DNA from 3 places in the Streptomyces sp. ME02-8801-2C genome. Region 3 is predicted to be linked to each of the others. Evidence: riboswitches for the same ligand, from Rfam matches in the RefSeq annotation. Region 3 holds a riboswitch; each other region holds the start of a gene.

Region 1 (4,342 bases), on a different contig from region 3:
AGGGCAGCATCACATGGCTGAGCGCCGCGTCAACGTCGGCTGGGCGGAGGGCCTCCACGCCCGCCCCGCCTCCATCTTCGTCCGTGCGGCCACGGCCGCCGGCGTCCCCATGACGATCGCCAAGGCCGACGGCAATCCCGTCAACGCGGCCTCCATGCTGGCGGTCCTCGGCCTGGGTGCCCAGGGCGGCGAGGAGATCGTCCTCGCCTCCGAGGCGGAGGGCGCCGACGCGGCGCTCGACCGTCTGGCGAAGCTGGTGGCCGAGGGACTCGAGGAACTTCCCGAAACGGTCTGAGGAACCCTGCGGGGTCCTCGGTCGACGGTGGCGGCGAACGTCACCCGAAATGCACCACCCGCACACGTCGAAGGGCCCGCCCGAATATCGGGCGGACCCTTCGTAATTCCCGGTCACGGGCAGCAGAAATAATCCCCCGCGAATTCAACCCTCTTTGTATACGGCGCCCGTGTTAATGACGCAGGCCCATCATGTTTACGGGATGTTGCGAAGTCCTCACACGATCCGGACGGTCCCCGTCGCCCGGAAAGCGCAGCCGGTGCGCGAGGGTCGCCCGCTCGGTGTGCAGTGCCGTGACCGCCCGCGCGCGCTCGCCGTCGCCGCGCGCCACCGCGTCCACGATCGCCCCGTGCTCCGCCCAGGACTCGACGGGGTTGGGCGGTGCCTCCACCGCGTACATCCAGGCGATCTTGTGCCGCAGCTGGGTGAGCGTCGAGGCCAGGGCATGGCTGCCGGAGGACTGGGTGAGCGTCTCGTGGAACCAGCCCCCCAAGGAGCGCAGATCCTCGCTGTTGCCCCTTCTGGCCCGCTCCTGGCCGAGTCTGACCAGGCCGCGCAGCACCTTGAGATGGGCCTCGGTGCGCCGCTGGGCGGCCCGGGAGGCGCCCAGCGGTTCCAGGAGCATGCGCATCTCCAGCAGGTCGGAGGCCTCCTGCTCAGTGGGTTCCGCGACGCACGCGCCCGCGTGCCGCCGGGTCACCACGAAGCCCTCGGCCTCCAGGGTGCGCAGGGCCTCGCGGACGGGGACGCGCGAGACGCCGTACCGGCGGGCGAGCAGTTCCTCGGTGAGCCGGCTGCCGCGCTCGTAGACACCGGCGACGATGTCGTCCCGGATCGCCGTGCATACCGAGTGCGCCGGAATACGCATGTCCGACCTCCGCTTTAATCCCCGTGAAACGTCGACGATTGACGTGTGTTCAGTGACTCTATTGCAGAGAACCGGAATTTCCGACGGCAGGCCGGAATCCGTGGATATTTTTTGGACACAGGACACCCCGAAACGCCGAAAGCCCCGGCTGGAGGAGCCGGGGCCACGACGAGTGATGCGAAGAGGTGTCAGACGTTCACGCCGTGCGAGCGGAGGTAGGCGACCGGGTTGATGTCCGAGCCGTACTCCGGGGTCGTGCGGGCCTCGAAGTGAAGATGAGCACCGGTGACGTTGCCGGTGGCCCCGGAGAGGCCGATCTGCTGGCCCGGGGTGACCGTCTGGCCGACGGAGACATTGATGGAGGACAGGTGACCGTACTGAGTGTACGTACCATCAATCATCTTGATCACGATGTTGTTGCCGTAGGACCCGCCCCAGCCGGCCTCGACGACCGTGCCGGAGCCCACCGCGTGGACTGTGGTGCCGGACGCGGCGTGGAAGTCGACGCCGGTGTGGCTGCCGGAGGACCAGACGGCGCCGCCCGCCTTGTAGCCGGTGGAGATGTACGAGCCGGAGATCGGGGCGACGAAGGCGTTGAGGCGCTTGCGCTCGGCCTCACGGGCGGCGCGGGCCTTCACCTCGCGCTCCTGCTTGACGCGTTCCTCGGCCAGCTTCTTGGCGGCGGCCGCGGCCCGCTTCTCCGCGGCCTCGATCCGCTTCTCGGCGGCGGCCTGTTCGGCTGCCTGCTCCTGGGCGGCGGCCTGAGCGTCTATCTGCTCGGCGAGCGACTCACCGATGGAGATCACCGGGGTGAGCCCGGTCTGCTCGACGGCGGACTCCGTGGCGAGTGCCGGGGCGGCGAGGGCGCCCACGACGCCGGTGGTCGCGAGGGCCGCGACGCTGGCCGCGCGAGCGGTCGTACGGTTGACAAGGCTGGGGCGGCTGGGACGACGGTGCTTCCCGGTGGCGCGGGTGAACGCCATGTAGTGGTTGTTCCTTTCCTCCTTCTCGCCTACCGGGTTAGCTGACGGGTTCGGAGCAGGAAGGTCTCCTACGGGCTCCCTCGCGGCACGCGCGGGCGTCCGATTCACCCCAGGGACTGCACAACGTGGGTCCCCGGCTCCCCTGGCTCGCGCCGTACGGGGACTCGGCGATGACTGTCCGGTGCCGCGACTGCGGCGCACTGCGTGACGGACAGCCGGACAGACGCTAAGCGCGACTACTTTCAAATAACAAACCGATCACGGGTTTTGTCGCACATGCCACAGTGCAGACTGTCAACCTCTCCATCAATACGGGCAACTTGCGCATCAACATGGACAAACAGGGGCCCGGTGACGCTTCCGTCACCGGGCCCCTGCCGTCTACGACGTCTACGACGCCTCTGCGGACGGTGTCTCTACTCGGCGGGTACGACGCTCACTTCGCCGATGCCGAGAGCCCTGACGGGCGCCTCGATCTCCGCCGCGTCGCCCACGAGGACCGTCACCAGCCGGTCGACCGGGAAGGCGTTGACGGCCGCCGCGGTGGCTTCCACGGTGCCGGTCGCCGCGAGCTGGCGGTACAGCGTCGCCTGGTAGTCGTCGGGCAGGTGCTGCTCGACCTGGTCGGCCAGGGTGCTCGCCACGGCCGCCGCGGTCTCGTACTTGAGCGGGGCGACGCCGACCAGGTTCTGCACCGCGACATCACGCTCGGCGTCGGTGAGCCCCTCGGCCGCGAGCGTGCGCAGCACCTTCCAGAGGTCCTCGAGGGCGGGACCGGTGTTCGGGGTGTCGAAGGAGCCGCTGATGGCGAGCAGCGCGGCACCCGTACCGTCCGGAGCGGAGCGGAGGACCTGACCGAACGCCCGCACGCCGTAGGTGTAGCCCTTCTCCTCGCGCAGGACACGGTCCAGACGGGAGGTGAGGGTGCCACCGAGGCAGTACGTGCCGAGGACCTGGGCGGACCAGACCCGGTCGTGCCGGTCGGCGCCGATGCGGCCGATGAGCAGCTGGGTCTGCACGGCGCCCGGGCGGTCCACGATGACGACCCGGCCGGTGTCGTCGGCGGTCACCGGCGGCACCGGCCGCGGCTCGGCCGAAGTGCCCGTCCAGGCGCCCAGGGTGTCGCCGAGGAGCGCGTCCAAGTCGATGCCGGTGAGGTCGCCGACGACCACCGCGGTGGCCGTGGCGGGCCGGACGTGGCTGTCGTAGAAGGCGCGTACGGCCGCCGAGTCGATCTTGGCGACCGTGTCCTCGGTGCCCTGGCGCGGACGCGACATGCGTGAGGCCGCCGGGAACAGCTCCTTGTACAGCTGCTTGGCGGAGCGGCGGGCCGGGTTGGCCGTCTCGTGCGGGATCTCGTCGAGCCGGTTGCGCACCAGCCGCTCGATCTCGCTGTCCGTGAAGGCGGGCGCCCTGAGGGCGTCGGCCAGCAGACCGAGCGCCTTGGGCAGTCGCGACACGGGGACTTCGAGGCTGAGGCGGACGCCGGGGTGGTCGGCGTGCGCGTCGAGGGTGGCGCCGCAGCGCTCCAGTTCGGCGGCGAAGTCCTCGGCGGAGTGCTTGTCGGTGCCTTCGGAGAAGGCCCGGGCCATGATCGTGGCCACTCCGTCGAGACCGGCGGGCTCGGCCTCCAGGGGGGCGTCGACGAGCACCTCGACGGCGACGACCTGCTGGCCGGGGCGATGGCACCGCAGGACCGTCAGACCGTTGCCGAGCGTGTCCCGCCCGGGGGCCGGGAAGGCCCAGGGCTTGGCCTCGCCCGCCTGGGGCTGGGGGTGGAACTCCATCGTGGCGAGCTCGGTCACTTGGCCGCCTCCTCGTCGGTGTCGGTGTCGCTGTCGGCGCTCAGGGGCTCGTAGACGAGCACCGCGCGGTTGTCGGGGCGCAGTCGCTCCTTGGCGGCCTGCTGGACCTCCTCGGCCGTCACCTCGAGCACGCGCTGCACAGCGGTCAGCGCGAGCTGCGGGTCGCCGAACAGCACCGCGAAGCGGCACAGTTCGTCGGCGCGGCCCGCGACCGTACCGAGCCGGTCCAGCCACTCGCGCTCCAACTGGGCCTGAGCGCGCTCCATTTCCTCGGCCGTGGGGCCGTCGGCGGCGAACCGGGCGAGCTCCTCGTCCACGGCGGCCTCGATGACCGGCACCTCGACGTCCGCGGACGTCTTGACGTCCAGCCACCCCAAGGAGGGTGCTCCGG
Region 2 (4,342 bases), on a different contig from region 3:
GGGTGATCGAGCACCTTGTGAACGCGGCCCGTACGTTCATCTTCGACACCGGCCTCGCCCCGGCGGCGGCGGGCGCGGCCCTCGCGGCCCTCACCCTGCTGCGCCGCGAGCCCGAACGGGCCGCACGGGCGCGTGCGGTGGCGCGTGAGCTGCACACCAGGCTGAGCGCACAAGGGCTGTCGGCGGTACGGCCGGACGCGGCCGTCGTCTCCGTGCGCGCACCCTCCCCGGAGGGGGCCGTGCGATGGGCGGCCGACTGCCGGGCCGCCGGCGTGGGCGTGGGCTGCTTCCGTCCGCCGTCCGTGCCCGACGGAGTGTCCCGGCTGCGGCTGACCGCCCGCGCGGACCTGGCCGAGGAACAGATCGCGCGTGCGGTACAGGTGATCGGCGAGAACCGACCGTAGACGTGTAGATCCACAGGGTCGTTGATCAGTGACACGCGACCATGAGTCGGCGAACCGCGGCCGTGCGTCCTTGGGCGATCACCTCAACGCGGTGAGGAAGCCCTTCCAGCTCTCGGGGAAGAAGAGCAGGACGGGCCCCGCCACGTTCTTGGAGTCGCGTACGGCGAGCCGACCTGCCCGGACTCCGGTGTCCGGACGGGCCGTCTCCACACAGTTGTTCGCGCCGGTGCTGTAGCTGCTGCGCAGCCATTGAACACCGGGCGGTTCGACGACGGACGGTACGTTTCGAGGCATTGCGGACATGGCGCCTCCTTACCCGCCGTGATTCAGACCGGCGATGAAATCCAACGAATCCTCGGGCGAAAGGGCGTGGATCTGAAGGGTGTTGAAGGCCTCGCTGTAGGCCCGGAGGTCTTCTTTCCGTTCGAGGTAGAGGCTACTCATCATCTGGTCGAGAACAACCACATCCAAGTCAGAAGTGCTCGGAAAGGAGAAGATAACGAAAGGGCCGGTGATGCCGATGTATGCCCCCGCGGTGAACGGCAGGATCTGCAACCGCACTTGGGGCAGTCTGGCCGCTTCCATGAGGCGCCCCAGCTGACGTGTCATCACCTCAGGACCGCCCACTTCACGGCGCAGCACCGCCTCGTCGAGGACCGCGCTCAGCGCCAGCGGCGGATCCGAACGCAGTACGTCCTGCCGGGCCAGCCGCACCTCGACCAGTGCGTCGAGCCGGGTCTCCTCCACGCCGTCCACGGCGGCCCGGGTCATCGCGCGCGCGTACTCCGGGGTCTGCAGCAGCCCCGGCACCACCGAGGTCTCCAGCGTGCGCATCGTGCTGGCCTGCGACTCCAGGCTGATGAAGTCCCGGTAGGTGGGCGGCAGCACGCCCCGGTAGGCATGCCACCAGTGGTGCCGGCCGCCGTCCTCGCCGCCCGCCAGCACGAGTATCAGTTCACGCGACTCGCCCTCCGGAACCCGGTACGCGTCCAGAAGTAACCGTACGTCGGCCGGCTTCACCCCGCTCGCGCCGGTCTCGATGCGGCTCACCTTCGACTGGTGCCAGCCCATCAGACGCGCCGCCTCACCGCTTGTGAGGCCGGCCCTGGAGCGCAGTGCGCGCAGTTCGTCACCCAGCTTTCGGCGGCGCACCGCGGGACCGTACTGCATGGGCCACTCCTTACTCCTTATGAGCCGCGCAAATACGCTCTGGGGTCGCAGAGTTCACCGCTTCGAGCGACAGATATATGCACATCTTGGTGGATCGCACCCCGTGACCGGCGCGGGAATGGCAGTCTGGCGCGAAGCACCAGTCCGGGACCGTACTCGAACCAGCCGCTCCGTGTCGGGCTCCGGTTCCGTGGGAAAGGGACGACCTCGCCATGGCAGACCATCTGGAAGCATCCGTCACTCTGCCGAGCGATCCCGCCTCGGTCTCCGCCGCCCGCGCGTATGTGGCCGATGTGCTGGCGGAATGGGGCCTGCGGGGTGACACCGAAGCCGCCGACACCATCCGTCTGATCGTCTCGGAACTCGCCACCAACGCCGTACAGCACACCTTCGGGTTGTCACCCGCCTTCACGGTGGACATCGCCCTCGACCGTGACGAGAACCTGCGCATCGGCGTCACGGACAGTCACCCGCGCTTCCCCAAGCGGCTGCCCGCAGCGGTCCAGCAGGACAACGGCCGCGGGATGGTCATCATCCGCTGGCTGACCGCGGAGGCGGGCGGCAGACTGTGCGTGCGGCCCACCCGGGAGGGCGGAAAGACGGTATCGATCGAACTCCCGTGGACGGCCCCCGTCCGGCCCCCGGTAACGGCGTCGGGCCAGCAGGAGCCGTAACGGTTCGGCGGCACTGCACACGTACTGCGTCCGCTGCGCAGCCCGGCCTGATGAAACGGCAACGGGACGGGAGCGGCGGGTCCAGGCCAGGCCGCCGCTCCCGCCCCGCGCAGGTCAGCTGACCCGGCCGTACCAGACGCTCTTCGTCCAGATCTTCTGGAGCTTCACGACATCCCCGGTCTTCGGGGAGTGCCAGATCTTTCCCTTCCCGGCGTAGATGCCCACGTGGTACACGTTCTTGCCCGAGTGGAAGAAGACCAGGTCCCCGCTTTTGCGGCTCTTGGCGGAGATGTGCTTGGTCCTGTTGTACTGGGCGGCCGCCGTACGCGGCAGGGACTTGCCCGCCTTCTTGAACGAATACTGCGTGAGACCGGAGCAGTCGAACTTCTTCGGTCCCGCGGCCCCGTACTTGTACGGGGAGCCCTTCTTGGAGGCCGCGATCTGAAGTGCCTTCGTCTGTGGTGTGACCGCCGCGGCGTCCGTGTTGACGCCTGGGAGCACCAGACCGCCGCCCACAGCGGCGAGGGTGAGAGCCGAGACCGTACCGGCCCGGGTCATCATCGACGGGACACGATTGAGCGCAGACATGCGCAACCCTTCGTCAGCCGCCTGTGAAGGATGACCTGTCGGATTCGGGCTGGCGAAGTTGCCCGGCCGCTGACGCGGCTTCACCCCAAGGGCTGCTCGGCCCGGTCATGGCGTGACCGTTCCGGCGACCCGTCGTGCTTGGGTCCTCCACTCCTGCCGATGCACATCTGTCGACCGGTCATCCGGGCGGCGGCAGGACTCGGCGTCCGCCCGGATCGCCCCGCCGCTTGTGGCGGGGGCTTGTCGTCAGGAAGGGATCTTGGCTCATGGAAGTGGGAAAATCCCAATGGAATCGGGGCTTTGTGGCGTTACTCACCGCTGACCCGTTCGGGTGGACACCCGTACCCTGGCACGACTTTCGATGGGGTCGCGCACCCTCGGACCAGGGCCGAAACGCCTCGATTCCGCATGTCGACCGCGCGTGTCGAGCAACTCGGCCGGTCTAATCGGCGGACCTTCGTCTACTCCGAACGGGGGATGGCTTTCGGCCGTCTCCCGGCCCGTTTTGGACAAGCGCGTCACCGGGGCACCTGGGCGCGCCCGGTACGGACCGGCAGACCGGATGCGTCAACTGGCGGGCTCACGCGGAACGATGACACGCGCCGTGCGGCGCTCCCCGTCCAGGACGCGCAGCGCACGCGCCAGCGTATCCGCGTGGACCTCCGCCTCGCCCCGCTGATGCATCAACTCCAGCGCGTCCCGCAGGGCGACCGCCTTGGCGACCAGTGCCTGCGCGGCCCGCAGTCCGCGGTACGTGTCCCCGTGATACGCCGGGTTGATACGGCCGAGCAGATCGGCCACTTCGAGGTAACGGTCGATCAACTCGCCCTCCGCGCGCGTCAGAGCGGGCAGCGGAGGCAGTTCGGGCGGAAGCATCGGTGGGCTCACCTCGTGCCGGGGGCGGGGTCCGAGGACCTGCGGCTGGGCACGATCCGGTCCACCAGCCCGTATTCCAGCGCGCCCTGGGCATCCAGGATCTTGTCCCGCTCGATGTCTGCGGCGACCTGCTCCGGGCTCCGGCCGGTGTGCCGTACGAGCAGTTCTTCCAGCAGGTTACGGACCCGGGCCAACTCCTGGGCCTGGATGGCGAGATCGCTCACCTGACCCTGGATCGGCTCGGACAGCGAGGGCTGGTGGATCATCACCCGGGCCCCCGGCAGCGCGCTGCGCTTGCCCGGCGTTCCTGCGGCCAGCAGTACGGCCGCCGCGGAGGCCGCCTGGCCCAGACAGATCGTCTCCACCTCGCAGGTGACGAACTGCATCGTGTCGTAGATCGCCGTCATCGCGCTGAACGAGCCGCCGGGGGAGTTGATGTACAGCGAGATGTCCCGTTCGGGCGCCAGATATTCGAGATGCATGAGCTGTGCCATCACGTCGTTCGCCGAGATGTCGTCGACCGGGGTCCCGAGAAAGACGATCCGCTCCTCGAGGAGCTTCGAGTACGGATCCAGCGTCCGGGACCCGGAGCTGGTGCGTTCGGTGAACTCGGGCAGTACATGGCGGGCC
Region 3 (4,342 bases):
CGGGCCGGCGAGTCCGTACCCGGCCTACAACCCGTACCGCTCCTAGCCCGTCACAGCGTCAGGCACAGGCCCTGGCTACGCCGAAGCCGCCGTCAGGGTCGCGAGTTCCGCCTCCGTCAGTTCCAGTTCCGCGACCGCGAGCAGCGGCGGGAGCTGGTCGGCCGTGCGGGCGGACGCGATCGGGGCCGCCACCGTGGGCTGGGCGGCGAGCCAGGCCAGGGCGACCGTGGCGACCTCCGCGCCGTGTGCCTCGGCGACGGAGTCCAGCGCGGCCAGGACCTTCCTGCCGCGCTCCGACTCCAGGTGCTGGGCGGCGCCCTGGGCGCGCCGGCTGTCGACCGTCGTACCGGCGCGGTACTTGCCCGTGAGGAAGCCGGAGGCCAGCGCGTAGTAGGGGACGGCGGCGAGGCCCGTACGGGAGGCGATGTCGAGTCGCGGGCCCTCGTAGGTGTCGCGCGAGACCAGGTTGTAGTGGGGCTGGATGGCCACGTACTTGGCCAGGCCCTCACGGTCGGAGAAGTCGAGGGAGGCCTGGAGCCGCTCGGGCGAGATGTTGGAGACGGCGATGTGCCGCACCTTGCCCGCGGTCACCAGTTCGTCGAGGGCGCCGATGATCTCCTCGACGGGCACCTCGGGTTGGTCGAAGTGCGTGAAGTACAGGTCGATGTGGTCGGTGTCGAGGCGGCGCAGGGAGGCGTCGGCGGCGGCCTTGATGTTGGTGCCCGAGAGACCGGGGAAGTCGGGGTGCTGGCTGACCTTCGTGGCGACCACGATGTCCTCGCGGTTGCCGCGCTTATTCAGCCACTTGCCGATGAGGGTCTCGGACTCGCCGCCCTTGTTGCCGTCGGCCCACGCCGAGTAGACGTCGGCGGTGTCCAGGAAGTTGCCGCCGGCCGCCGCGTAGGCGTCGAGCACCTCGAAGGAGCCCGCCTCGTCGGCGGTCCAGCCGAAGACGTTGCCGCCGAGGGCGAGCGGGAAGACCTCTAGGTCCGATGATCCGAGCTTGCGAAGAACAGTCATGCTCATCGTCAACGCCCGCGGCGGAGACCGTGATTCCGATCCGTTCACGAAGGTCGTGTGAACAGTCGTGTGAACAACGGAACGCCGGTAGTCCTGACGTCGGGTGGCGAACGTCAGGACTACCGGCGGAAAACCGGGGAACGCGTCCCTTACGGGTTGAGGCCCATGCTGCGCAGCCAGGCCATCGGGTCGATGCCCGCGCTGTCCGTGCTGCTGGTGTGCACCTCCAGGTGGAGGTGGGCCCCGGTGACGTTGCCGGTGGCACCGACGCGGCCGATGACGTCACCCGTGGCGACCTTCTGGCCGACGGTGACGTTGATCGAGGACTGGTGGGCGTACCACAGCTCGGTGCCGTCATCGAGGGTGAGGATGGTGCGGTAGCCGTACGAGCCGCTCCAGCCCGCCTCGGTGATCGTGCCGCTGTGGATGGCCTTGAGCGGCGTGCCGGTGGGCGCGGCGAAGTCGAGGCCGGTGTGGTAGCCGGAGGACCACAGCGCGCCGGCCTGGCCGAACGTCGAGGTGATCGTGTACGAGGAGGTCGGCAGCGTGTACTGCTTGGCGAGCTCGGCGAGGCGCGCGGCCTCCCGCTTCGCCTCGGCGGCTTCCGCGGCCGCCTTCTTCGCGGCGGCGGCCTTCTCGGCGGCCTCGCGCTTCACCTTGGCCGCCTCGGCGGCGGCCTTCTTCGCGGCGGCGTCCTCGGCTGCCTGCTGGACCTTGGCCTCGGCCTGGTCCTTCTGCTGCTCGGCCTGGAGGATGATGCGGGCCCGCAGGGCCTCGCCGGCGTCGCTGGTGCCCTGCTCGGTCTCCTCGGTGGTCACGCCGACGCTGCTGAGCGCGGTGGCGGAGCCCTGGGGCTCGTCGTCCGAGTCGTCGTTCGTGAAGGGCGAGCCGACGGAGGGCAGGTCGGGGATCGAGATGGAGACCGGCGGCTTGCCGGTCTGCGCGGTGGCCATGCCGGCCCCGCCGACAGCGGCTATGACGCCGACGCCGAGAACGGTGGAGCTGCGGGCGAGCCCTCCGCGCTGCTTGCCGACGCGGTGCCGGCCGCGAACAGGTCGGGTGGAGTCCGCGGTGGGATTCCACTCCTCCCAGGGGCCCTCGTCGATACGGCGACCGCCGAAGCCGAAGGTCGGGATCTTGCCGTCCTCGGTCTCGGTGCTGCGCTGGCTCGGCATGAACGGGGCCTCTGGGGCAGCCGGGTTTGACGCCACGTGGGCGTGCTCCTTTCCTTCCTTCTCGCCTACCGGGTTAGCTGACGGGTTCGGAGCAGGAAGGTCTCCTACGCGCGTATACCTGCCGTGTTGCCACGGAGGCGGACGAGCGATTCACCCCAAGTTGGTGGTTCCCCGGTTCCCTTGCGGGATTCGGCGCGTGCGCACGGAGCCGTCTCTTGTGACGGCTGGGACAACCGCGCTGCGTTATCGAACGTTAATAGACCCGGACGTCTGATTCCAAGCTGTTCCGGTTGATCGTTAACCCTTTTCTCGAGGACTTTCCGGGTCACCACCGGTGAAAATCGGGCGAGTTGACCCGGCCGATGTGACCAGTCAGTAGGCCGTCGCCCGCGCGCGGGGTGACCTGCCGGGACGAGCCGGGAGCGGTCGGGCCGGAAAACGACTCAGGGCCGGAAACCAGAAGAACTGGTTTCCGGCCCTGGGCCTTCAGTAGCGGGGACAGGATTTGAACCTGCGACCTCTGGGTTATGAGCCCAGCGAGCTACCGAGCTGCTCCACCCCGCGTCGGTGAACACAACTATACGCCATCCGCGGGACGCCGATCACCACGTTTGTCGTCAGCCCGGCAGATGGGCGTTGGGAGCCTTGGCCCGCTCCTCGTACTCGGGCAGTACGACGACGTCGACGCCCTTCCCCGTGAGCAGCCCGGTCCCGTCCGCCGCGACCACGAAGGTGTCCGGTTCACGCCAGGCGGTCACCACCCGGCGTACGCCCGCCTCGAGGATCAGCCGGGCGCAGGGCGCGGGCCGGGAGGCCCTGCGCGCGCAGGGTTCGAGGCTGCTGTAGACGGTGGCCGTCCGAAGGCGGGCGTCGGCCGGGTCGAGCTTCGCGAGGGCCGCCTCCTCCGCGTGCACGACCGGGTCGCCGCCCTCGCGGGAGTGGCCGCGCGCCAGTTCCGTACCGTCGGCGGCGACCACGACCGCCCCCACGCTGAACGCCGTGTCCGACGGCGGACACCGCTCCGCCAGTTCGCACGCCAGTGCCAGCCAGTGCCGGTCGGCGGCGGAGGCGACCGGGCCGGCGCCGGGAGCGGTGGGCTCGTACCGCATGAGGACGACGTCCTCGATCCGGCGCGTCTCGGTCAGCCGGAGTCGGCCGCCCTGGTAGGCGCCAGGGCCGAAGAGGCGGGGGGCGTCGGGGTCGCCGACGAAGAGGGGCGCGAGGACGAGCTGGAGTTCATCGGCGAGGCCCTGCTGGAGGAGCTGGGTGTGGATGGTGCCGCCACCCTCGACCATCAGGCGCCGCACACCTCGTACGTCGTGCAGGTGTTCGAGCAAGGCCCGCCAGTCGAGCGGGCCGGGGCCCAGGGCGACGATGTCGACGTCGGCACCGAGGTTCGCGCGCCGGGCCTGTTCGGTGCCCTTGTCCGTCGTGTAGACGACTTTCTCGCCGCCCGTGTGCCAGAAGTTGGCGGCCGGGTCCAGTTCGCCCGATCCGCTCACCGTCACCTTGAGCGGGTACGCGGGCTTTCCGGCCGCCAGCCGCGCGGCCCGCCGCTCGGGCGAGTTGACCAGGAGGCGCGGGTTGTCGGCGCGGATGGTGCCGGCGCCGATGAGGATCGCGTCGCTGGACGCCCGTACCTCGTCGACCCGGTCGAAGTCGGCGGGGCTGGAGAGCAGCAGCCGTTCGGGGCCGGTGTCGTCCAGGTGGCCGTCGAGGGAGACGGCGGCGGACAACAGGACGTGGGGGAAGGGCATGGGGGCACTCTCTTCCGGTTTTTCCGGCTCTTCCGACTCTCGTGGCCGGCTCTCGCGGCGGCCCTTCCGGCGCTTGCAGGACCGCAGCTTGGTTCAAGTTTTAAACAAACCTACACTGGTCGCATGACGACCCGCTGGCTCACCCCCGAGGAGCAGCGCGCGTGGCGCGCGTACATCTCGGCCTCCCTGCTCCTGGAGGACGTGCTCGACCGGCAGCTTCAGCAGGACGCCGGGATGCCGCACCTCTACTACTCGATCCTGGCCTACCTCTCCGAGACGCCCGAGCGGCGGCTGCGGATGACCGATCTCGCCGCGCAGCTGAAGATCACGCGCAGTCGTCTGACGTACGCGGTGGCACGGCTGGAGAAGGACGGGCACGTACGCCGCGAG

What was found. Region 3 has a riboswitch for cyclic di-AMP ahead of PV396_RS39515 (M23 family metallopeptidase). Riboswitches for the same ligand answer to the same signal wherever they lie in the genome.
Region 1: it holds a riboswitch for cyclic di-AMP, as region 3 does, so the genes downstream of both, PV396_RS02455 (M23 family metallopeptidase) here and PV396_RS39515 (M23 family metallopeptidase) in region 3, are expected to answer to the same signal.
Region 2: it holds a riboswitch for cyclic di-AMP, as region 3 does, so the genes downstream of both, PV396_RS12940 (C40 family peptidase) here and PV396_RS39515 (M23 family metallopeptidase) in region 3, are expected to answer to the same signal.

What each region holds. Positions count from the first base shown of each region.
Region 1 covers NZ_JARAXP010000001.1:553,250-557,591, reverse strand. Annotated here, with positions in the region: gene PV396_RS02465 (HPr family phosphocarrier protein) at 14-295, shown strand; gene PV396_RS02460 (GntR family transcriptional regulator) at 468-1,163, opposite strand; gene PV396_RS02455 (M23 family metallopeptidase) at 1,352-2,146, opposite strand; cyclic di-AMP (ydaO/yuaA leader) riboswitch at 2,158-2,326, opposite strand; gene PV396_RS02450 (pitrilysin family protein) at 2,563-3,951, opposite strand; gene PV396_RS02445 (pitrilysin family protein) at 3,948-4,342, opposite strand, start outside.
Region 2 covers NZ_JARAXP010000003.1:893,541-897,882, reverse strand. Annotated here, with positions in the region: gene PV396_RS12960 (8-amino-7-oxononanoate synthase) at 1-404, shown strand, start outside; gene PV396_RS12955 (DUF397 domain-containing protein) at 483-707, opposite strand; gene PV396_RS12950 (helix-turn-helix transcriptional regulator) at 717-1,574, opposite strand; gene PV396_RS12945 (ATP-binding protein) at 1,787-2,248, shown strand; gene PV396_RS12940 (C40 family peptidase) at 2,363-2,836, opposite strand; cyclic di-AMP (ydaO/yuaA leader) riboswitch at 2,840-3,019, opposite strand; gene PV396_RS12935 (hypothetical protein) at 3,404-3,712, opposite strand; gene PV396_RS12930 (ATP-dependent Clp protease proteolytic subunit) at 3,721-4,342, opposite strand, start outside.
Region 3 covers NZ_JARAXP010000022.1:18,062-22,403, forward strand. Annotated here, with positions in the region: gene PV396_RS39505 (PrsW family intramembrane metalloprotease) at 1-46, shown strand, start outside; gene PV396_RS39510 (aldo/keto reductase) at 76-1,020, opposite strand; gene PV396_RS39515 (M23 family metallopeptidase) at 1,170-2,231, opposite strand; cyclic di-AMP (ydaO/yuaA leader) riboswitch at 2,243-2,400, opposite strand; tRNA gene PV396_RS39520 (tRNA-Met) at 2,686-2,759, opposite strand; gene PV396_RS39525 (dihydrofolate reductase family protein) at 2,813-3,952, opposite strand; gene PV396_RS39530 (MarR family winged helix-turn-helix transcriptional regulator) at 4,076-4,342, shown strand, end outside.